2 regions of the Enterobacter sp. I4 genome follow, and region 1 is predicted to be linked to the other one. Evidence: predicted binding sites of a transcription regulator. Region 1 holds the regulator's gene; the other holds the start of a gene.
What was found. The regulator Fur, encoded in region 1, represses iron uptake genes when iron is present. The targets are predictions, from matches to a motif close to ATAATAATGAGAACNACTATCAA.
Positions count from the first base shown of each region.

Region 2: MOQ06_RS09410 (TonB-dependent siderophore receptor) is a predicted target of Fur. The motif match lies at 4,448-4,470, and genes of this name have one in related genera.

Region 1 is NZ_JALBUO010000003.1:536,545-547,762, reverse strand. It holds gene glnS (glutamine--tRNA ligase) at 1-394, shown strand, start outside; partial or broken gene MOQ06_RS21845 (hypothetical protein) at 646-714, opposite strand; gene chiP (chitoporin) at 840-2,237, shown strand; gene chiQ (ChiQ/YbfN family lipoprotein) at 2,285-2,614, shown strand; gene fur (ferric iron uptake transcriptional regulator) at 2,710-3,156, opposite strand; gene fldA (flavodoxin FldA) at 3,448-3,978, opposite strand; gene ybfE (LexA regulated protein) at 4,134-4,421, opposite strand; gene ybfF (esterase) at 4,550-5,323, opposite strand; gene seqA (replication initiation negative regulator SeqA) at 5,507-6,052, shown strand; gene pgm (phosphoglucomutase (alpha-D-glucose-1,6-bisphosphate-dependent)) at 6,077-7,717, shown strand; gene potE (putrescine-ornithine antiporter) at 7,821-9,134, opposite strand; gene speF (ornithine decarboxylase SpeF) at 9,131-11,218, opposite strand, start outside.
Region 2 is NZ_JALBUO010000001.1:1,968,407-1,979,624, forward strand. It holds gene MOQ06_RS09390 (bifunctional helix-turn-helix transcriptional regulator/GNAT family N-acetyltransferase) at 1-404, shown strand, start outside; gene MOQ06_RS09395 (YciI family protein) at 432-728, opposite strand; gene tonB (TonB system transport protein TonB) at 950-1,678, shown strand; gene yciA (acyl-CoA thioester hydrolase YciA) at 1,725-2,120, opposite strand; gene MOQ06_RS09410 (TonB-dependent siderophore receptor) at 2,220-4,406, opposite strand; gene MOQ06_RS09415 (septation protein A) at 4,587-5,126, opposite strand; gene MOQ06_RS09420 (YciC family protein) at 5,140-5,883, opposite strand; partial or broken gene MOQ06_RS09425 (YkgJ family cysteine cluster protein) at 5,909-6,001, opposite strand; gene ompW (outer membrane protein OmpW) at 6,170-6,802, shown strand; gene MOQ06_RS09435 (hypothetical protein) at 6,844-7,182, opposite strand; gene yedF (sulfurtransferase-like selenium metabolism protein YedF) at 7,600-7,833, opposite strand; gene yedE (selenium metabolism membrane protein YedE/FdhT) at 7,830-9,041, opposite strand; gene trpA (tryptophan synthase subunit alpha) at 9,218-10,027, opposite strand; gene trpB (tryptophan synthase subunit beta) at 10,027-11,218, opposite strand, start outside.

The sequences.
Region 1 (11,218 bases):
GAAGGATGCAGAAGGTAACATCACGACTATCTTTTGTACCTATGATGCAGAGACGCTGAGCAAAGATCCGGCGGATGGACGTAAAGTGAAGGGCGTTATTCACTGGGTGAGCGCGACGCACGCGCTGCCGGTTGAGATCCGCCTGTACGATCGCCTGTTCAGCGTGCCGAACCCTGGCGCGGCGGAAGACTTCCTCGCCACCATCAACCCGGAATCGCTGGTCATCAAACAGGGCTACGCGGAACCGTCTCTGAAAGCCGCTGAAGCCGGTAAAGCGTTCCAGTTCGAACGTGAAGGTTACTTCTGCCTGGACAGCCGCTACAGCACGGCTGAAAAACCGGTATTTAACCGTACCGTGGGTCTGCGCGATACCTGGACTAAGATCGGCGAATAATAACGCTGCACTGGTCAATGAGAAACAAACGCCGCGTAATGCGGCGTTTTTTTATTTAACGATCATGTCGTTAAGCAAAGGGGGAAAAAGTATAAATAAAAAATGCAGGTCAACGTGGTGCTACTTATTTTTTTGAAAAAAGTTTCTCTGTTTATGAAAAACTGAATCCGCTTAAAATAAATTCTTCATTACCTTGTTACTTACTGAAAACGCGTCTGTTCCCCGCCAGCGCTCACTCCGCGGTAATTGTTACAAGCCGCTACGAAATATGTGCACTTCGTCATAATACTGACTTTTGCCTCATTAAAAGCATTGATAATTCGCGTCGCGAAAAATAACCTAAAGACGGTAGTTAATTCGAGGGTATTTCTGACTACCCCTGACCGTTTGGTCTTTTTATTTTTCGCCGTTTAAGGCGTTTTAATTCGTCAAAGAGGAATAATCTATGCGTACGTTCAGTGGCAAACGTAGTGCGCTGGCGCTGGCTATCGCCGGTGTGACAGCAATGTCGGGTCTGGTGGTTGCGCCAGAAGCAAAAGCAGCCGGTTTCATCGAAGATTCTACCCTCACGGGCGGTATTTATTACTGGCAGCGTGAGCGTGACCGTAAAGACGTCACTGAAGATAAATACAAAACCAACCTTTCTCACTCCACCTGGAACGCCAATCTGGATTTCCAGTCGGGATATGCCGCCGATATGTTCGGTCTGGATATTGCGGCATTTACGGCAATTGAAATGGCGGAAAATGGTGACAGCGGCCACCCGAATGAAATTGCTTTCTCCTCCAGCAACAAAGCTTATAAAGAAGACTGGTCCGGGGATAAAAGCGGCATCAGCCTGTATAAAGCGGCTGCGAAATTCAAATATGGCCCGGTCTGGGCGCGTGGTGGTTATATTCAGCCAACCGGCCAGACGCTGTTAGCCCCGCACTGGAGCTTTATGCCGGGTACCTATCAGGGGGCGGAAGCTGGCGCTAATTTTGACTACGGCGATGCGGGTGCGCTGAGCTTCTCCTATATGTGGACCAACGAGTACAAAGCGCCGTGGCACATTGAGATGGACAAGTTCTATCAAAACGATAAAAAAACAAAGGTCGACTATCTCCACTCGCTCGGCGCGAAGTATGACTTCAAAAACGATCTGGTGCTGGAAGCCGCCTTTGGTCAGGCTGAAGGCTATATCGATCAGTATTTTGCGAAAGCCAGCTACAAATTTGATATCGCAGGCAGCCCGCTGAGCACCAGCTACCAGTTCTACGGTACGCGCGATAAGGTCAGCGATGGCGGCGTAAATGATATCTATGACGGTACGGCCTGGCTGCAGGCGCTGACCTTCGGCTACAAGGTAGGCCAGGTCGATTTGCGTCTGGAAGGGACGTGGGTGAAGGCAGAAGGGCAGCAGGGCTACTTCCTGCAGCGTATGACGCCAACCTACGCCTCCTCCAACGGTCGCCTGGACATCTGGTGGGATAACCGCTCTGACTTCAACGCCGACGGTGAAAAAGCGGTCTTCTTCGGCGCGATGTATGACCTGAAGAACTGGAACCTGCCGGGCTGGGCTGTAGGGGCATCCTACGCGTACGCCTGGGACGCGAAGCCGGGGGATATGGCGACGCCGGACGCTTACTACGATCCGAACTACCGTCTGAAGGAGTCTTCATACAGTCTGGATGCGATTTACACCCTTCAGGAAGGCCGGGCGAAAGGCACGATGTTTAAGCTGCACTTCACCCAGTATGACAACCACTCCGATATCCCGAGCTACGCGGGCGGTTACGGCAACATCTTCCAGGATGAACGTGACGTGAAGTTCATGGTCATCGCGCCATTCACCATCTTCTGATGAAGAGTCCGGCGGGTTAGCTCCCGCCGAACCGGAGACTAAATATGATGAAAAAAATCGTAATCGTCGCGCTGCTGGCATCGGGGCTGGTGGCGTGCGCGCAGGAACCGGCGCCAAAGGAAGATTCTCGCCTGAAGGAGGCGTATAGCGCCTGCATCAATACCGCGCAAGGCTCGCCTGAGAAGATTGAAGCCTGCCAGAGCGTGCTGGACGTGCTGAAAAAAGACAAGGCGCACGAGCAGTTCGCCAAGCAGGAAACCGTTCGCGTGATGGACTATCAGGCCTGCATTCAGGCGCGTAAAACGGGTAACGATCAGGAAGTGGCGAAGCGTTGCGACAAGATTTGGGAAGACATTCGAAGCAATAACGGTAAGTAACCTGCTGTTATCCTCCCCGGTGGCGCTGCGCCACCGGGCTTTTTTTGGGCAAAAAAAAGCCAACCTTTCGGCTGGCTCAGAGTATGAACGCTAACTTATTTTGCGTCGTGCGCGTGTTCATTTTCGCGGCAATCACCTTCAGCGCAGTGACCGTACAGGTACAGGCTATGGTTAGTCAGGCGGATGCCATGACGGGCGGCGATTTCACGCTGGCGTGATTCAATGGAATCATCGCTAAATTCAATGACCTTGCCGCAATCGAGGCAGATCAGGTGATCGTGGTGGTGCTGCTGAGTCAGCTCGAACACGGATTTACCGCCTTCGAAATTATGACGAGTAACAATGCCCGCGTCATCGAACTGGTTCAGCACACGATAGACGGTTGCCAGCCCAATCTCTTCACCCATATCGATAAGACGCTTGTAAAGGTCTTCCGCACTGACATGGTGATTGTCTGGCCCCTGAAGCACTTCAAGGATTTTTAACCGAGGAAGCGTTACTTTCAGGCCAGCTTTCTTTAATGCGGTATTGTTGTCAGTCATGCGGAATCTGTCCTGTTGCTAAACGATTCACTTCTAAAGAAGAAGTGACAGAAAATGCACTTGGGATAATGCGTCTCATTATAGAACTGCCATGGCTAAATGAAAACTGCAAGTCTCAAGCAAAGTATGCTTATAAAAACGTGGTATCACCAACAAACTTGTTCGATGGCACCCACTTTTTACCAGGGGGATATTGTACAGGTCTGAACGAAAAAGTTAAAAGTTTGTAGCAATTAATTTAATCGGTATAACCTGGAAAACGGGCGCAACCGGAGCTGCGCCGCAGGGAAATCAGGCGTTAAGAATGTCGTCCAGGTTCAGCTCTTCGCGGATCTGCTTAACCCATTTTTCAACACGCTCAGCGGTAAGCTCTGGCTGACGGTCTTCGTCAATCGCCAGGCCAACGAAGTGATCGTCATCTGCCAGGCCTTTAGAGGCTTCGAAGTGATAACCCGCCGTTGGCCAGTGGCCGACAATTGCCGCACCGCGTGGCTCAATGATGTCGCGAATGGTGCCCAGCGCATCACAGAAGTATTCAGCATAGTCTTCCTGATCGCCACAGCCGAACAGGGCAACCAGCTTGCCGTTGAAGTCGACTTCTTCCAGCGTCGGGAAGAAATCATCCCAGTCACACTGCGCTTCACCGTAGTACCAGGTCGGGATGCCCAGCAGCAGGATGTCATAGCCCTCGAGATCTTCTTTGCTGCTCTTGGCGATGTCATGCACATCAGCAACGTCTTTACCGAGCTGTTTTTGAATGTTTTTTGCGATATTTTCAGTATTGCCGGTATCACTGCCAAAGAAAATGCCGATGATTGCCATGAGTAAAATAACCTCTTGAAACTTAATGGTATGGTGGCGCAAATTGTCCACGGATAAGGGCAATAATAGCAGAACTGGCAACCCTGCGGAAACAGCTATCACGCAGGACTGCACTCTGTGCTACATGAAAAGGGTAATATTGGGGATTTTCTGAGTTACGCCTTGCCGCGTAAGGCCTCAAGTTGGGCGATCAGCATCTCTTCGATCAGTTCGCTGCGGCTGATGTTGCGCGCGTCAGCCAGCTCGTTAAGCGCATCGACGGCATCGGCATTCAGCTTCAGTTCGACACGCTTAAGCCCACGATTTTTATCGCGTTTAAGCTGGTTGCGTTTATTAATACGCAGCTGTTCATCACGCGAAAGCGGATTCGTTTTCGGTCGTCCCGGTCGACGCTCATTCGCGAACAGATCTAGTGTCGTACGGTCCGTTTGTTCTTTGGCCATGATTCTGAGACTTCGGGGGAAACACGCCGCCCTGCTAATGCCCGGGCGATAAGCGCGCCATCATACATCACCCAAATCCACACGCCAACGACTGGAAGCCCGTCGTCTTCCGGTCGCTGGCTTTTTAATCAATTCGCAGTATCAGTGAGATAGCGACGAATGGCGCGCAGTACGGCATCCGGTTTTTCCGCGTGCACCCAGTGCCCGGCGCCGGCAATCACGTGGGCGCGAGCCTGCGGGAACTGCGCCAGCAGCGTGTCGCGGTACGCGTCAGTGACGTAGGGGGAGTTACCGCCACGGATAAAGAGGGTAGGGTGCGGCCAGGCGGGTACATTCTCCCAGCCCACGATGTGCGAATATTGATCCCACAGCACCGGCACGTTAAAGCGCCATTGTCCGTCCACAAACGATTTCAACAGGAACTGCACCACGCCCTCTTCATCAAGATGGTCGCGCATAACGGTAGCCGCCTGCTGGCGGGTGGAAGCGCCTGACGCCGTCACGGCGCCGATCGCAGCAAAAATTTCATCGTGGCGACGAACGTCGTAATTGACGGGCGCAACGTCAATGACCACCAGCCCGGAGATGCGCTCGGGCGCGAGCGCGGTGAGCGCCATCACCGCCTTGCCGCCCATTGAGTGCCCGATGAGCGTCGCTGTCTGGATATCGTTCGCATCCAGCGTGTCCAGCAGATCCTGCGCCATGGCCGCATAGGTCATCTCCTCTGAACGCCCGGAAAGACCGTGGTTTCGCATATCAACCTGAAGAATTTCATGATCGGTAACCAAATCGCGCGCCAGCACGCCCAGGTTATCCAGGCTGCCAAACAGACCGTGAACCAGTACGATGGGAGAATTATTGTTCGGCGATTGTGCAGTTTGCGCTCGGGTATTCAATTTCATGGCAAAGTTCTTTTTTTAGGTTTGTCAGGTTAGGGTATCATGTTGACCATTCTGCCGCCCGGGGGCAAGGATCCAGTTTAATCCGACTTTTGCCGCCAACCTGGTTTGACGCTATCCGCTGTTGGGATTAGACCTTATAATCTCAATGACTTGTATTCAGATAAGATATCGCACTGGATTAAGATGAAAACAATCGAAGTTGATGACGAACTCTATCAGTATATTGCCAGCCAGACGCGGCATATTGGGGAGAGCGCGTCCGACATTTTACGGCGCATGCTTAAAATTTCCGCCGCCTCACAGCCCGCTTCTGTTTCTAAAGATGTCGTGTCTCAGCCGAGCGTTGTCGCACAAGTAAAACCTGCCGTCATGCCGGCTAAAGACAAAGTGCGCGCTATGCGCGAGCTGCTGCTGTCGGATGAATATGCAGAGCAGAAAAAGGCGGTTAACCGCTTTATGCTGGTGCTGTCTACACTTTACTCACTGGATAACAAAGCGTTTGCTGAGGCGACAGAGTCGCTCCACGGTCGTACTCGCGTTTACTTCGCCGGCGACGAGCAGACGCTGCTGCAAAATGGCAATCAAACCAAACCCAAACACGTTCCCGGTACACCATACTGGGTGATCACCAATACCAATACGGGCCGCAAGTGCAGCATGATCGAACATATCATGCAGTCCATGCAGTTCCCGGCGGAGTTGATCGAAAAGGTTTGCGGTACAATTTAACCCTTGCATCAGAAGGACCAGGCAATGGCAAATCACAGCCGTGCAGGCCAACCTGCACAACAACGCGATTTGATTAACGTCGCTCAGCTGACCGCACAGTACTACGTGCTGAAACCGGTTCTGGGCAACGCAGAACACGCAGTGAAGTTTGGTACATCTGGCCACCGCGGCAGCGCGGCGCGCCACAGCTTTAACGAACCGCACATTCTGGCCATTGCTCAGGCCATCGCGGAAGAGCGCGCCAAAAATGGCGTCACCGGTCCGTGCTACGTTGGGAAAGATACTCACGCCCTGTCTGAACCCGCTTTTATCTCGGTGCTGGAAGTGCTGGCGGCGAACGGCGTGGACGTGATTGTTCAGGAGAACAACGGCTTTACGCCAACGCCTGCGGTTTCTAACGCCATTCTGGTACACAACAAAAAAGGCGGCGCGCTGGCTGACGGTATCGTTATCACCCCGTCCCACAACCCGCCGGAAGATGGCGGTATCAAATACAACCCGCCGAACGGTGGTCCGGCAGACACCAACGTCACGAAAGTGGTGGAAGATCGCGCGAACGCGCTGCTGGCTAATGGCCTGGACGGCGTGAAGCGTATCTCCCTGGATGAAGCCATGGCCTCCGGTCATGTGAAAGAGCAGGATCTGGTGCAGCCGTTTGTGGAAGGGCTGGCGGATATCGTTGATATGGCCGCGATCCAGAAAGCCGGCCTGAAGCTGGGCGTGGATCCGCTGGGCGGCTCCGGTATTGAATACTGGAAGCGTATTGCCGAGCACTACAAGCTGGATCTCACCATCGTGAACGATCACGTCGACCAGACCTTCCGCTTTATGCATCTGGATAAAGACGGCGCGATCCGTATGGACTGCTCCTCTGAATGCGCAATGGCTGGCCTGCTGGCGCTGCGCGACAAATTCGACCTGGCGTTTGCTAACGATCCGGATTACGACCGCCACGGTATCGTTACCCCTGCCGGGCTGATGAACCCTAACCACTATCTGGCCGTTGCGATCAACTACCTGTTCCAGCATCGTCCGCAGTGGGGCAAAGAGGTCGCCGTCGGTAAAACGCTGGTTTCCTCCGCGATGATCGACCGCGTGGTCGACGCGCTGGGTCGCAAGCTGGTGGAAGTGCCGGTGGGCTTTAAGTGGTTTGTAGACGGTCTGCACGACGGCAGCTTCGGCTTTGGCGGTGAAGAGAGCGCGGGAGCATCCTTCCTTCGCTTCGACGGCACCCCATGGTCAACCGATAAAGACGGCATCATCATGTGCCTGCTGGCCGCGGAAATCACCGCTGTCACCGGCAAGAACCCGCAGGAGCATTACAACGAGCTGGCGGAACGTTTTGGTGCGCCAAGCTACAACCGTATTCAGGCTGGCGCGACCTCTGCCCAGAAGGCGGCCCTGTCCAAACTCTCTCCGGAGATGGTCAGCGCAAGCACGCTGGCGGGTGACCCGATCACCGCGCGTCTGACGGCGGCACCGGGCAACGGCGCGTCCATCGGCGGTCTGAAGGTGATGACTGAAAACGGCTGGTTCGCGGCGCGTCCATCCGGTACGGAAGATGCGTACAAAATCTACTGCGAAAGCTTCCTCGGCGCTGAGCACCGCCAGCAGATTGAGAAAGAAGCGGTTGAGATTGTCAGTGAAGTGCTGAAAAACGCGTAAGTGGTGTTTGGTGCGGGCTGGTGCCCTCACCCCGGCCCTCTCCCACAGGGAGAGGGGGAAAACATGGAAAACGGCAACCTCAGGGTTGCCGTTTTGCTTTTACCTAGCCGTGCTTATTCTTTAGTTCAAATCTCGGCGACACCAGACCGTACAGCGTCCAGCCCATAAATGTCACCATCGCGCCGTACAGCATCGCTTCCTGACCGGACGAGTAGAGCGCGTAGAAGCTGTAAATCGCCCCCGTCAGCGCCACAATATTTGCCGCCCGGGCCTTTCGCGGATCCACTTTCGCCACCTTCTGAATAATCACCAGCGCCGCCATCGACAGAATGTAAGGAATGATGTTCGTTACTACCGCCAGGTTGACCAGCACGTTGAACTGGCTGTTCAGCGACGGGCTGATGGTCATTAACGACAGGCCGCTCTGGACAATCGCAATGGCCAGCATGCCCTGCACCGGCGCATCGGCTTTTGTCACCCGGGAGAAGATTTTCGGGAAGTAGCCTTCGTCAGCCGAAGATTTAAACACCTGTGCGATGGTGAACTGCCAGCCGAGGAGCGAGCCGCAGCAGGACATCACCATCAGCCCCATGATGACTTTCCCCACCTCCGGGTTGAACATCTTCGCGAAGGCCAGCCCGAACGGTGCCGTGGAGTTTGCCAGATCCGCGTTTGGCACAATCCCCGCAATCACGTTAGTGGAGATGATGTAGATCACCGCCGCGCCCAGCGTTCCGCCGAGCACCGCGATGGGGACATTTTTCTCCGGATTTTCCACCACTTCAGCGTTTGCGCAGGCCGACTCCAGGCCGAGGAAGGCCCACAGCGTCATGGCGATAGAAGACCCGACTGCGGAAAAGAACGGCACGTGGTGCGGGTTCCAGGAATTCGCGTACAGCGTCGGGCTGAACCAGAACCAGCCGATAACGCACAGGCCGACCACAGGGATGATCACGCCCCAGACGGTGATGCTGCTGAGCTGTCCGGTGATGCGCGCGCCGCCGAAGTTGGCGACGGTGCAGATCCACAGCACGCCGATGGTGGCTAAACCAATCTGTACCGGACTGAGCGTCGCGCCAAACAGCTCCGTGCCGTAGCCGACGGCGGAAATAGCAATCGCCACGTTAGCGATCAGCAGCGATACGCCGTAGGTGTAGTTGGCCATAAAGTTACCGGACTTGCCGAACGCATATTCGGCGTAGCCGCCCATGCCGCCTGACTTGCGGCTGAACATTCCACACTTGGCAAACGCCCACGCCAGCGCCATCGATCCCACGGCGGTGACCAGCCAGGAGATAATCGAAATCGTCCCCACTTCGGCGAGCTTGGTGGGCAGCATGATGATCCCGGACCCCATCATGTTCACCATGGTGAGAATTGTCAGCTGCACCACGCCCATCTTGTTGGCCTTACTCATACTTTTTCTCCTTTCAGCAGCGCGGGCTGAGCGGCAGGTTGTTTAATGACGTAGCAGCGCACCTGTTTACGACCGTCACGCTCCTCGACGTACACGCCCTGTAGCTCCGGCGCAAAGCCCGGCAGCAGATTGATCCCGTCCTCCAGCGCGGCAAAGTAGCGCAGCACGGAACCGCCCCAGACTTCCCCCGGAACCACGCACAGCACCCCCGGTGGGTAAGGGAGCGCCCCCTCCGCGGCGATACGGCCTTCTGCATCGCGCAGGGAAACCAGCTCGACTTCTCCGCGCAGGTAGGCGTAGTTCGCCTCCTGCGGGTTCATCATCACGCGCGGGAAGTGGGACTTGCGGAACATCTCTTTTTGCAGCTGCTTGACGTTATGGCGGGCATAGAGGTCGTGCATCTCCTGGCAAATCTGGCGCAGAGTGTAATTCGCGTAACGTTCCGGATGCTGCTTATAAAGAGAGGGGAGAACCGCTTTCAGCGGCGCATCGCTCTGGAGCAGCTTTTCGAAGCGCACCAGCTGGGCGACCAGCTGCTGCAGTTTGCCCATGTCCTCCGCCGGGGTGAGCAGGAAAAGAATGGAGTTGAGGTCGCATTTTTCCGGCACGATGCCGTTTTCACGCAGGAAGTTGGCAAGGATAGTGGCGGGCACGCCGAAATCGTCATACTCGCCGGTGCGGGCGTTTATTCCCGGCGTGGTCAGCAGCAGCTTGCACGGATCGATAAAATACTGGTGCTCGGCGTAGCCTTCAAAAGCGTGCCAGCGCTCACCCGGCACGAAGTGGAAGAAGCGCAAATCCGTCGCGATCTCCGCCGTGTCCCAGCTTTCCCACGCCCTGCCGTCAACCGTTTCAGGGACGAAAGGACGAATAAACTGGCAATTTTCCAGGATCAGCTTGCGCGCCTCGATGCCCGTCACCACGCAGTCCATCCACATATTACGGCCGCTTTGCCCCTCATGCATGCGGGCGTTGATGTCCAGCGCGGCAAACAGCGGGTAAAACGGGCTGGTGGAGGCGTGCATCATAAAGGCGTTGTTGAGGCGCTTGTGCGGGACATAGCGCGGCTGGCCTTTGATGTGGCTGTCCTTCTTGTGGATCTGCGAGGTTTGCGAGAATCCCGCCTGCTGCTTATGCACGGACTGGGTAACCAGGATCCCCGGATCGTTCTCGTTCAGCTCCAGCAGCAGCGGCGAGCAGTCGGCCATCATCGGGATAAACTGCTCGTAGCCGACCCACGCAGAGTCAAACAGAATGTAGTCACACAGGTGGCCAATGTTATCCACCACCTGACGGGCGTTATAAATGGTGCCGTCGTAGGTGCCCAGCTGGATCACCGCCAGACGGAACGGACGTGCGTCGCGCGCGCGGTCCGGCGCAACCTCCGACACCAGCTCACGCAGGTAGCTCTCCTCAAAGCAGCGTGCATCAATACCGCCGATAAAGCCGTACGGGTTGCGCGCCGTTTCCAGGTACACCGGCGTTGCACCCGCCTGCAACAGCGCGCCGTGGTGATTAGACTTGTGGTTATTACGATCGAAAAGCACCAGATCGCCTGGGGTGAGCAGGGCGTTCAGCACCACCTTATTGGAGGAGGAGGTGCCGTTCAGCACGAAGTAGGTTTTGTCAGCGTTAAAGACTTTTGCCGCATGCTGCTGGGCGATGCACGGCGCGCCTTCGTGGATCAGCAGGTCGCCCATTGCCACGTCGGCGTTGCACAGATCGGAGCGAAAAAGCGTTTCGCCAAAGAAATCAACAAACTGATTGCCGGCAGGATGGCGGCGGAAGAACTGACCTCCCTGATGCCCGGGACAGTCAAACGCGCTGTTGCCCTGCTGGACGTAATCGACCAGCGCGCGGAAGAACGGGGGACGAAGCTGGGTTTCGTATTTCTGCGCGGCCGCTTCCAGCTGGCGTCCGTAGAACGCACTGCAGCTGTCGGCGTACTCAAAAACGCCGTGAATACGCGACAAAAATTCAGCCGGAACCATTTCTTCCTTATGCGTGGCAATAAACACCGGGATGCCAAATCCCGTGGCCTCTATCTCTTCAATTGCGCCAGTGAAAATATCGCTGACGGCCAG
Region 2 (11,218 bases), on a different contig from region 1:
TCTTTGAAGCCAAAGTCGCTTCGGGGCTGGCTGAGTTCAGCGGACGTCTTACTAATCCCCGTAACCGAATCTGGCTGGCGCTCATTCAGGGCAGGATTGTTGGCTCCGTAGCCATTGATGGTGAAGATCTTGAGCAGGGAGAAGCCCATCTGCGATGGTTTATTCTTGACGATGGATGCCGTGGACATGGGGCGGGCAAAAGGCTGCTGACGGAAGCGATGAATTTTTGCGACAGCATGGGTTTTTCCGCGGTACATCTCTGGACGTTTAATAAGCTTACGGCCGCCAGACGTCTCTACCAATCCTTTGGCTTTCAGCTTGCCAGTGAGTGGGAGGGCGAGCAGTGGGGAAGCCTGATTACCGAACAGCAGTTTACCCGCCTTAACGGCTCTTTACCGGAATGAAAAAAGGCTCCTGCTGGAGCCTTTCTTTCAGAACACTTTCTTATACGGGCGAACCGTGACGTTCTCATACACGCCGGCCGCGACGTACGGGTCTGCTTCTGCCCATGCCTGTGCGGCTTCGAGAGACTCAAACTCGGCAATCACCGTTGAGCCGGTAAAACCCGCTGCACCAGGATCGTTGCTGTCGACGGCAGGCATCGGGCCCGCGGTCAGTAACCGGCCTTCATCCTGCAACAGCTGTAAGCGCGCCAGATGGGCAGGGCGAACGGAAAGACGTTTTTCCAGAGAATCAGATACATCTTCAGCGTAAATCACGTAAAGCACGGCAAAGCTCCTTAACCGGTAAAAGTGTCATTTACGTTATGTGAAAGCACAAATGTCTGCAATGCAAAGATAATAACAATGTTAAAACCCTGATCTGGATGCCCCTTTTTTGTCCTCTTGTACGCTTAAATTGCGCCAGGACAAAGTGTCTTATTGAATATGATTGCTATTTGCATTTAAAATCGGAGTTCGGTTTTTTAACGTTGATGATTATGACTTCGATGACCCTTGATTTACCTCGCCGCTTTCCATGGCCGACGCTGCTTTCCGTCGTTATTCACGGTGCTGTCGTGGCGGGTCTGCTCTATACCTCGGTTCATCAGGTTATTGAAATGCCGGCGCCCGCGCAGCCAATTTCGGTGACCATGGTCTCGCCTGCGGATCTTGAACCGCCACAGGTTGCGCCTCCGCCGCCACAGCCAGTTGCTGAGCCGGAGCCAGAGCCTGAGCCCGTTCCGGAGCCGCCGAAAGAAGCGCCGGTGGTCATCCATAAGCCAGAGCCAAAACCGAAGCCAAAGCCAAAACCGAAACCGAAACCGGTCAAAAAGGTGGAGGAACGCCCTAAACGTGAAGTGCGTCCGGTAGAGCCGCGCGCCACGCAGCCGGTTGAAAATACCGCACCTTCGCGTCCGCTGATGAATAACACCGCGACCGCGGCCAAACCAGCGGTAACAGCGCCTGCGGGGCCGCGCGCGCTGAGCCGTAACCAGCCGCAGTATCCGGCTCGCGCTCAGGCATTACGTATTGAAGGGCGAGTACGGGTGAAATTTGACGTTACGGCAGACGGGCGCGTGGATAACGTGCAGATCCTGTCCGCGCAGCCATCCAATATGTTTGAACGTGAAGTTAAATCGGCCATGCGCAAGTGGCGCTATGAAGCCGGTAAGCCAGGCAACGGGCTGATTGTGAACATTGTCTTCCGCCTGAACGGCGGGGCCCAAATGGAATAACAGCAATAAAAAAAGCCTCGAGTGAGGCTTTTTTTACGTCTGAGGATCAGTTCTGGGGTAGCGGACGGGGTTTTCCGTCGTTATCCACCGCCACATAGATAAACAGCGCTTCAGTCGCCTTGTAGCGCTGGCCAATCGGTTCAGAAGAGACTTTCTTCACCCATACCTCAATGTTGACAGAGATGGACGTGTTGCCGCGCTTAACGCAGCGCGCGTAGCAGCAAACGACGTCGCCCACCGCTACGGGCCGCAGGAAGGTCATTCCGTCAACCCGGACAGTTACCACCCGCCCGTGAGCAATCTCTTTTGCAAGGATTGCACCGCCCATATCCATTTGCGACATCAACCAGCCGCCAAAAATATCGCCATTGGCATTCGTATCCGCAGGCATTGCCAGTGTGCGTAAAACCAGTTCGCCCTGAGGGGCGCTATTTGTTGTCATTGTTTTTTAACTCATAACTGAAGACTTCAGGCGGGATGCTACTATGATTTCTGGCTGGAGAGAATAGGGGATAGCGCCCGCAGAGCAGGCGCCTGAGGGTCAGAAGGACATGGTTACGCCTGCGTAATACGCGCGGCCCGGTTCGTTATAGGTCGACGCACCCTCATTTTCACGATAAATCTGCTTATCAAAGAGGTTACTGATTCCCGCATTAAGGCGCAGGTTTTTTGTCAGCTGATAATTACCGCCGATCCCTACGATGGAATACGCGCCGATCTCCCGGTCTGACATCGTGCCTTCCTCTTTACGGATTTCCGCATTTTCCCGAGGCTTCTGGCGGCCGTACATGGTCCAGGTAACGTTTGCCGAGAGTTTGCTGTTTACTTCCCAGTCGAGCATGGTGTTGACGGTATATTCAGGAATAATCGACAGCGGGTTGCCGGTATCTTTGCTTTCAGACTGAATCATATACGTGGCGTTGGTGCGCCAGGTGAGCGTGTCGCGAATCACCGGGACCGTCAGGTTACCTTCCAGCCCCTCAACGACGGCCTTACCACCATTCTCCCACTGAAGGATGTTCACACCGCTGCTGGTCTGCCCCAGCACGTCCGTTCCCGAAACGATCTTGTTTTTATAATCGTTTCGGAACCAGGTAATGCCGGCTTCGTAGCCTTCCAGCGCGAAGGCGAGGCCGATTTCCTTGTTCACGCTGATTTCAGGATCCAAATCCGGGTTGCCCAGCAGGTAGCAGCTTCCTTCGGAAACGTTATTCGGGCAGCCATTACCGCGGGTGGAAAGCAGATAGCCCTCGCTGGACTGATACAGGTTTGGCGCTTTAAATACCCGTGCGATACCCGCTTTGACCTTAAACATGTCGCCGAGATCCTGAGAGAGGTTGAGGCTTGGGCTCCAGTTACTGCCAAACTGATTGTGGTAATCAAAACGGATGCCGGGGATCAGGCTGGTGCCCGGACGCGCTTCAATATTGTCCTCAAGATAGATACCGGTCAGGTCGGCGCTGTTTTTGCTGTTACGCTCGGAGGCCGTGCCGGAAACGCCGTTAATTACCTCTCCCGACACGTTAGTTGCCTGCATCGACGCCGGGTCGTTCAGTTCATCACGGTTCCACTCTGCGCCAACGGTCAGGGTCTGATCGACCAGCCAGAAGAAGGGAATATTCAGCTCACCGGTGGAGCGGTATGACTCGAGACGGCTGGTGTCGTATTTATCGCTATTGATCATCCCCTCCACTTTACCCGTGGAGCCTTCGCCCAGGCGGGTATTATTGGTCTTCTCGTAATAGACACCGAATTTTGACTGGCCCCAGTCCCAGATGCCGTTATGGGTAATACCGTATGACTGGCGGTACATGCGGTTAGTTTCGTGACCATAAAGGGACGATACCAGCCCGTTGGGGCTGACGTTGCCGTTGCTGTACTGCGTATCCCCAGCGTAAATATTGCCCTGGCGGCTGTAGCTGTAATCGAAATCGATTATCTGCTGCGGCGTGAGCTTCCAGGAGAGCAGGGCATTAATGTCTTTATTACGTACGCCTTCGCGTCCGGCGGCCCAGGAGCCATTCTGTGCGGTATTGATGTCCTGCGCATCCGCGTCGGTTTTGTTGATATTCCCGTACAGACGCATCGTCAACGCGTCGCCCGCGAGCGGGCCGCTCAGGTCAAAGTTAGCGCGTTTGGTCGCCCCCTCTTTATCATTTTCAGGCTGGTTGGTGAACAGGGAGAGCGAGCCGTGCCAGTCGTTGGTTGGGCGTTTGGTAATGATGTTGACGACGCCGCCGGCGGCCCCCGAACCGTAGCGGGCAGCAGCAGGACCACGAAGCACTTCAATGCGCTCGACCATCTCTGGCGGAACCCAGTTAGTGTCACCGCGGGTGTCGCGCTCGCCGCGCCAGCTGTAGCGCACCGAGTTGCGGGAAGTTACCGGAACACCGTCAATCAGGATCAGGGTGTTCTCTGGCCCCATGCCGCGAATGTCGATCTGGCGATTGTTGCCGCGGCTGCCCGTAGCGCTGTTTCCGGTGAGATTAACCCCGGGCATTTTGCGAATAATTTCCGAAAGATCGTTAACCGGTGGATCCTTTTCAATGTCTTTTGCGGTGATGACAGAAACCCCCGGCTGCTGCTTGAGTGCTTCCTCTGCGGTGGCCTGAACCACCATGGTTTCACCATCGGCGAGGAGATCGTCTGCTGCGTGCGCGCTCTGGCTGAGTGCGGAAAGCATGGCCAGCGTCAGTGACGCGGGGGCAAATCTTATTGTTTTATTCATCAACTCATTTCCATTTGTTAAAAATGCGATGACGAATATTAATGATAGTGATTCTCATTACAATGAAGGGGGAGCAATCTCCACAAAATCTTCATGATTCGGACATTTTTGCAGAAAGCGTGATGAGAATAGGGAAGGAAAAAGAGAGGGGCCAGACCGCGAGGCGATCTGGCCATCTGATTACTGCTTATCGTCCTGCGGCATGTGGCGGTAGATATAAACCCCGCTCAGCAGAGTGAAGATCAGCGTCAGGGCCGTAAGCCCGAAGACTTTAAAGTTGACCCAGATATTTTGCGGCAGCCAGAAGGCGATATAGATGTTGGCCAGGCCACAGAGAATAAAGAACAGCGCCCAGGCGATGTTCAGACGAGACCACACCTCCTGCGGTAGCGTCAGCTCTTTGCCCAGCATGCGCTGAATCAGGGGTTTTTTCATTACCCACTGGCTGATGAGCAGTGCGCCAGCAAAAAGCCCGTAAATCACCGTCACCTTCCATTTGATAAATTCATCGTTATGGAAGAACAGCGTCAGGCCACCAAAAACCGCCACCATTAGGAAGGTGATGAGCGCCATCTTTTCAACTTTGCGATAGCGTACCCAGCTATAAATCAGCACTACAGCCGTTGCTACAATCAGGGCCAGCGTCCCGGCGTAAATGTCGTAGAGCTTGTAAAACGCGAAAAAAACGATCAGCGGTAAAAAATCTAGAAACTGCTTCATTCTGCGATCCCGGTTACTGACGAATTAACATATACAGGCGGAACAAATAGACCAGCAGCACGGCTGAAATCAGGTTGCTCAGCGTATTGGCGACAACCGCACCGACGTTGGGCGTTAATACCGCAAAGTTCGGCGCAAACAGCAATAAGAGCGTTTTGGCAAGCAGCCAGCTGATAACGGCCGGGGCGACCAGACGCATGTTCGCCCACGCGAGCTTAATGCTGCTGCGCATCGCCGTGAAGATCCCCATTTTGTCCTGCACAACCATAACCGGTGCGAATGAAAGCACAATCGCCAGCAGGACGCCCGGTACGACAACCAGCATGATCCCCATCTGCACCAGGAGCGTGGTCAGGAAGATAAGGATAAACAGCTTCGGCAGCACGGGTGCGCTGGCACCGATGGCACGCAACGCGCTAACGCGGTGTCCGGCCGAAACGAGCTGGATCATCAGCAGCACGCCACCTGCCAGAATCGCATTCCCAATTAACCCGGAGAACGTCGATGCCGCGGAGGCGCGCAGCAGGATTTGCTGTTGCTCTGGCGTCATATTCTGCACAAGGTCAAACAAGCCTGCGCTGCCTGCAAGATGATCCCCCTGGCTCAGCGTAGCAATCTGTTCTTCACTGGGTGAGAACGCATGACCCAGAACCACCGTAATAAAGGCGCACAACAGCGCGATCAGTAAAAACGTAACGAACTGATTGCGGAAAAAATTTCCCGTGTCACGGTAGACAGACTTCGCCGTGATAGACATGCACTCTCCTTGAGTATTGCAGGTGTTAATTAGCCGGCAATTGTACACCGGATATCACGCGGGTGGCAGCCTCAAGGCTTGTATGGAAAAGCATATCTTTGTAAAGCAGCGGTAATCCCGTCTTGCCGGGCTATATCAAGACAGGCGCTAACATGATGTTGGTAAAAATTAATCTGGATCAATAAATGTTAAGTTACTGGTTTTAATGTGATCTGTGTTAGATCACTTATTACTTATTTGTAGGTATATTCTCCATCGCTATTAAAACCACAACGATGGAGCGGATATGAAAAAAGTAGCGGTGGCAGCCCTTGTATTAAGCAGTCTCTCTGGTGGCGCGTACGCGCATGAAGCGGGTGAATTCTTTATCCGTGCCGGCTCGGCAACGGTTCGTCCAACGGAAGGTTCAGACAGCGTACTGGGAATGGGCGGTTTTAACGTCAGCAACAATACCCAGTTAGGCTTAACGTTCACCTATATGGCAACGGATAACGTTGGCGTCGAGCTGTTGGCCGCAACGCCATTCCGTCACCGCGTCGGTTTAGGACCGACCGGAGACATTGCCACGGTGCATCATTTACCGCCAACGCTGATGGCGCAGTGGTACTTCGGTGACTCCAGCAGCAAGGTGCGTCCGTATATTGGTGCCGGTGTGAACTATACGACCTTCTTCGACGAGAAATTTAACGATACCGGGAAAGCGGCCGGGCTGACCGATCTTAGCCTGAAGGACTCCTGGGGCGTGGCGGGGCAGGTGGGGCTGGATTACCTCATCAACCGCGACTGGCTAATCAACGCCTCCGTCTGGTACATGGATATTGATACCGACGTGCGTTTCAAAGCAGGCGGGGAGCAGCAGAGTATCAGCACCCGTCTGGATCCGTGGGTGTTTATGTTCTCTGCGGGATATCGTTTCTGATCGTTCAAAAAACTGGCCGCACGGCGGCCAGTCATACCGGCTTAAAAAGAAGGGTAAACAGGCCGTTCATCCAGCTTTGCGCAATACCTGAGCCTCGATTCGCCATCATACAGGTAGCTGAACGTATCGCGTGAGATGGAGTGGAACAGAATATCGCCGTTCGCAAAGGGAATAATTTCAGTATCGCCGGATCGCTTATGACCCGCGCCGGTTTCAAAATTCCCTGACCATTTTTCCTGCGTGTGGTCATAAACGTGCAGGATGATTTCTACCGGCCCTCTTTCTGGACAATTTAGCCGCAAAACCGTTGACGAAAAATTTAAAGATAACGCGTGAAAAGAGATAAAAAAGAGCAACAATCCAGAAAATCTTACCAACATCAATCCATCAAAACCTTATTCAACCAGGCTTAAGATTTTACTTAAGTAAAAATTTTTCCTGTTGCCATGGATCAATAAGAGTTAACTTTCAACAACCTGTCGTTTCATCACGCCCATAGGTTTGGACCGTAAGACGATATATCCCTGCAAGGGGGATAATTGCTGTATGGTGGTTATTCCATACACCTGGCTGGAGGGGATATCCCCAACATCAAATTTGAGTGTCCGGTTTGTGCAGGTAAACAGTTTTACTTTACCATCTTTAGTGCAGCACACAACCAACCTCACGGTGCGCTTTGTTCAGCTTGCGGAACACGACTCACCATACATTCATGCCTCCCAAAGCTTAAAAGGCGGCGGTGGCCAAAGCCAGTAAGCTAAAAAAAGGCCTCCAGGAGGCCTTTTTAGATCGGAATATTACTTCTGAATTAAATACCGTATGGTTGGCCCATCCTGCTGGATATCCAGCACCGTGTAGCCGTGGTTTTTGGCATCAAGCGGAATAGAGTTGATGGACTGCGGGCAGTCGCTCACGACCTCCAGAATTTCTCCTTTGTTTAACTGTGGCAGGGCTTCAAGCGTGGCGACGGCGGGATAAGGGCAGGGTTCACCTACCATATCGAGGCGATAGTCCGGAACGATCTCTTTCATGCTGCATTCTCCCGAGTTTTCGTTGTAGCTGAGGCGCGGCGGAAGAAGCGCTTCTCCTGCGCGATAACCAGTAAGAAGGCGATTAACAGCAGGCCGTACGTTACCAGCAGTCCGCCGAGCGGGCCAAAGGCGTTCAGCAGGTTGACCTTATCCCAGTTCGTTGCAAGCACCGGAGAAACGTCATCCCAGCAGTACGCCAGAATGGTCGAGCCAATCACGTTACCCAGACCTACCCACCAGTAGTGTACCTGGCCTTCCACGGCGCGGTACATCCAGCCGGTCTCACATCCGCCTGCCAGCACGATGCCAAAACCAAACAGCAGGCCGCCAATGACGGCATTCGGGCCCGCCCACATGATTTTCGGCTCGACGCCGAGCTGCACGTAGCTAAAGATGCCGATAGCGCTGACCGCCATACCGGCTACGATCGCCTTCGCCATCATCGTGCGCCCGGTGATCCACATATCGCGAAACGCGGACGTAAAGCAGATCTGCGCGCGTTCAATCAGCAGACCAAACCCAACGCCGAACAGCATCGCCAGACCGAGCTTAGGCTGATTCATCGCAGTGCAAATCGCCCAGGCAATCATGGCGAAAAAGACCAGCATACCGAGACGGAAGCGGCGCCGCGCCTGGTCAGGCTTCTGTGTTAACGGCGAGGCCGCGCTGACTTTGGTCATTTTCACCGGAATGCGGAACAGCGGCAGCAGGGTGAATTTTGCACCAAAGTAAGAGCCGATGGCGGTGGCAACGGCAAAGAACCAGGCATGCAGCGAAAACTGCGGTATACCGGTGAAGAACGCGGCAAGGTTACAGCCCATCGCCAGGCGCGCGCCAAAGCCGGCAATGATACCGCCGACCACCGCCTGCATAATGCGAATGCGGCTTTTTGGCATCCGCAGCTTAACGTTGTTCGCCCACAGCGCGGCGGCAAAACAGCCGCCGAACATACCGACGATCATCATTCCGTCAATACGGGTCAGCGGCGTGCCTTCCAGATGAATGAGTTTAAAGTAGCCCCACTCTTCGGCGTGTACGCCTGCCAGCTGAAGGAGCTGTCCGCCCCAGCGGGTAAATTCGCCCGTGACGGCCCAGAAGGTGCCGGTAATACCGAAATAATAAGTGGAGAGAATGCCTGCCGCGATGACGGCCGGAACAGGTGACCAGAACTTAACCAGGTAAGTCTGTTTGAAGTAATGCCATGACATGAATAACCTCTGAACTCAGAAGGATAACGCTAAAAAGAGCCCAGATCATACGCTTACGTAAACGTTTGAAAAGCTATTCACGCCGAAAATATCGACGCGATCAATTTTGACCCGACACGCTGAAGGCCGTATCGGAAAGAAGACCGCCCGGCAGCGAGGCCAGACGGTCAGGACGGTCAGGCGCTGCGCGTTGCCGCTTTCATGGCAGTGACGAACGCTTTCAGCTCAGCCAGCATCTGCGCGGGCTTGTCTACGTTTTTCTCGATGATTTTCACGATAGCCGAACCGGAAATCGCGCCAGCCGCCTTCGCCTCAATCGCTGCGGTAACCTGGTCCGGGGAGGATATCCCGAAGCCCTGAAGCGGCGGCGCAGCGTGATATTCCGCCAGCTTTTCCACCAGATGGTGCAGCGGCAGCGCGGCTTTGTTCTCCGCGCCGGTAACGCCCGCACGGGAGAGCAGGTAGGTATAGCCGCGCCCGTACGAGGCAATCTGGCGCAGCAGTGCGTCATCGGCGTTCGGCGGGCAGATGAAGATTGGCGCGACGTTGTGGCGCATCGCCGCCTGGCGGAACGGCGCAGATTCCTCCACCGGAACGTCAGCGACCAGCACGGAGTCAACGCCAACGCGGGCGCACTCGGCGTAAAACTCGTCAATACCGCGGCTGAAGACCAGGTTAGCGTACATCAGCAGGCCGATCGGAATGGTCGGATGCTTCTGGCGAATTGCCGCCAGCATCTCGAAGCACTGGGTCGGCGTGACGCCCGCGGCAAAGGCGCGCAGGGTGGCGTTCTGGATGGTCGGGCCATCCGCCAGCGGATCCGAGAACGGGATCCCCAGTTCAAGAGCGTCGGCACCGGCTTCAATCAGGGTGTCGATGATTTTCAGCGACTGCTCCGGACCGGGGTCGCCCAGCGTAACGAAGGGAACGAACGCGCCTTCCTGGCGGGCTTTCAGCTGTGCAAATGCGTTGTCGTAGCGTTCCATCAAATTTCCCCTCGTGCTTTCAGAATATCGTGAACGGTAAAGATATCTTTATCTCCGCGACCGGAAAGGTTAACCACCAATAGCTGCTCTTTCTCCGGGTCCGCTTTCATCATCTTCAGCGCGTGTGCAAGCGCGTGTGAGGACTCCAGCGCCGGGATAATCCCTTCATTGCGGCACAGCGTTTTAAAGGCTTCCAGCGCTTCATCATCGGTGATAGAGACGTAATCCGCGCGGCCGGTGCTGTTGAGGAAGGCGTGCTGCGGCCCAACGGACGGGAAATCCAGCCCGGCAGAAATTGAGTAAGACTCTTCAATCTGCCCTTCGTCGGTCTGCATCATCGGGGCCTTCATGCCGAAGTAGATCCCCACGCGACCGTGCTTCAGCGGCGCGCCGTGCTCGCCGGTTTCGATCCCGTGACCGGCTGGCTCTACGCCAATCAGCCCAACGCTGGTCTCGTCGATAAAATCGGCAAACATGCCGATGGCGTTAGAGCCTCCGCCAACGCAGGCGATCACCGCATCCGGCAGGCGACCCTCTTTCTCGAGGATCTGCGCTTTGGTCTCTTCGCCGATCATGCGCTGAAATTCTCGAACGATGGTTGGGAACGGATGCGGACCCGCCGCCGTGCCGAGCATGTAGTGCGCGGTTTCGTAGCTGCCGGACCAGTCGCGGAGCGCTTCGTTGCAGGCATCTTTCAGCGTGGCGGAACCGCTGTGCACCGGGATCACTTCCGCGCCCATCAGACGCATGCGGAACACGTTTGGAGACTGACGCTCAACGTCCTTTGCCCCCATATAGATGCGGCATTTCAGGCCGAGCAGGGCGCTGGCGAGCGCCGAGGCCACGCCGTGCTGGCCCGCACCGGTTTCGGCGATGATTTCGGTTTTGCCCATGCGCTTCGCGAGCAGCGCCTGGCCCAGCACCTGGTTAGTTTTGTGCGCCCCGCCGTGCAGCAGGTCTTCGCGCTTAAGGTACAGCGTCGTCCGCGTGCCTTCGGTCAGGTTACGGCATTTGGTCAGCGCCGTCGGGCGACCGGCGTAGTTTTTCAGCAGGTCGGTAAATTCAGCCTGAAACGCCGGATCTTTCTGCGCGCTTACGAAGGCTTCTTCCAGCTGGCGCAGGGCGGGCATCAGGATCTGCGGGACGTACATCCCACCGAATTCACCGAAATACGGGTTAAGTAATGTCGTC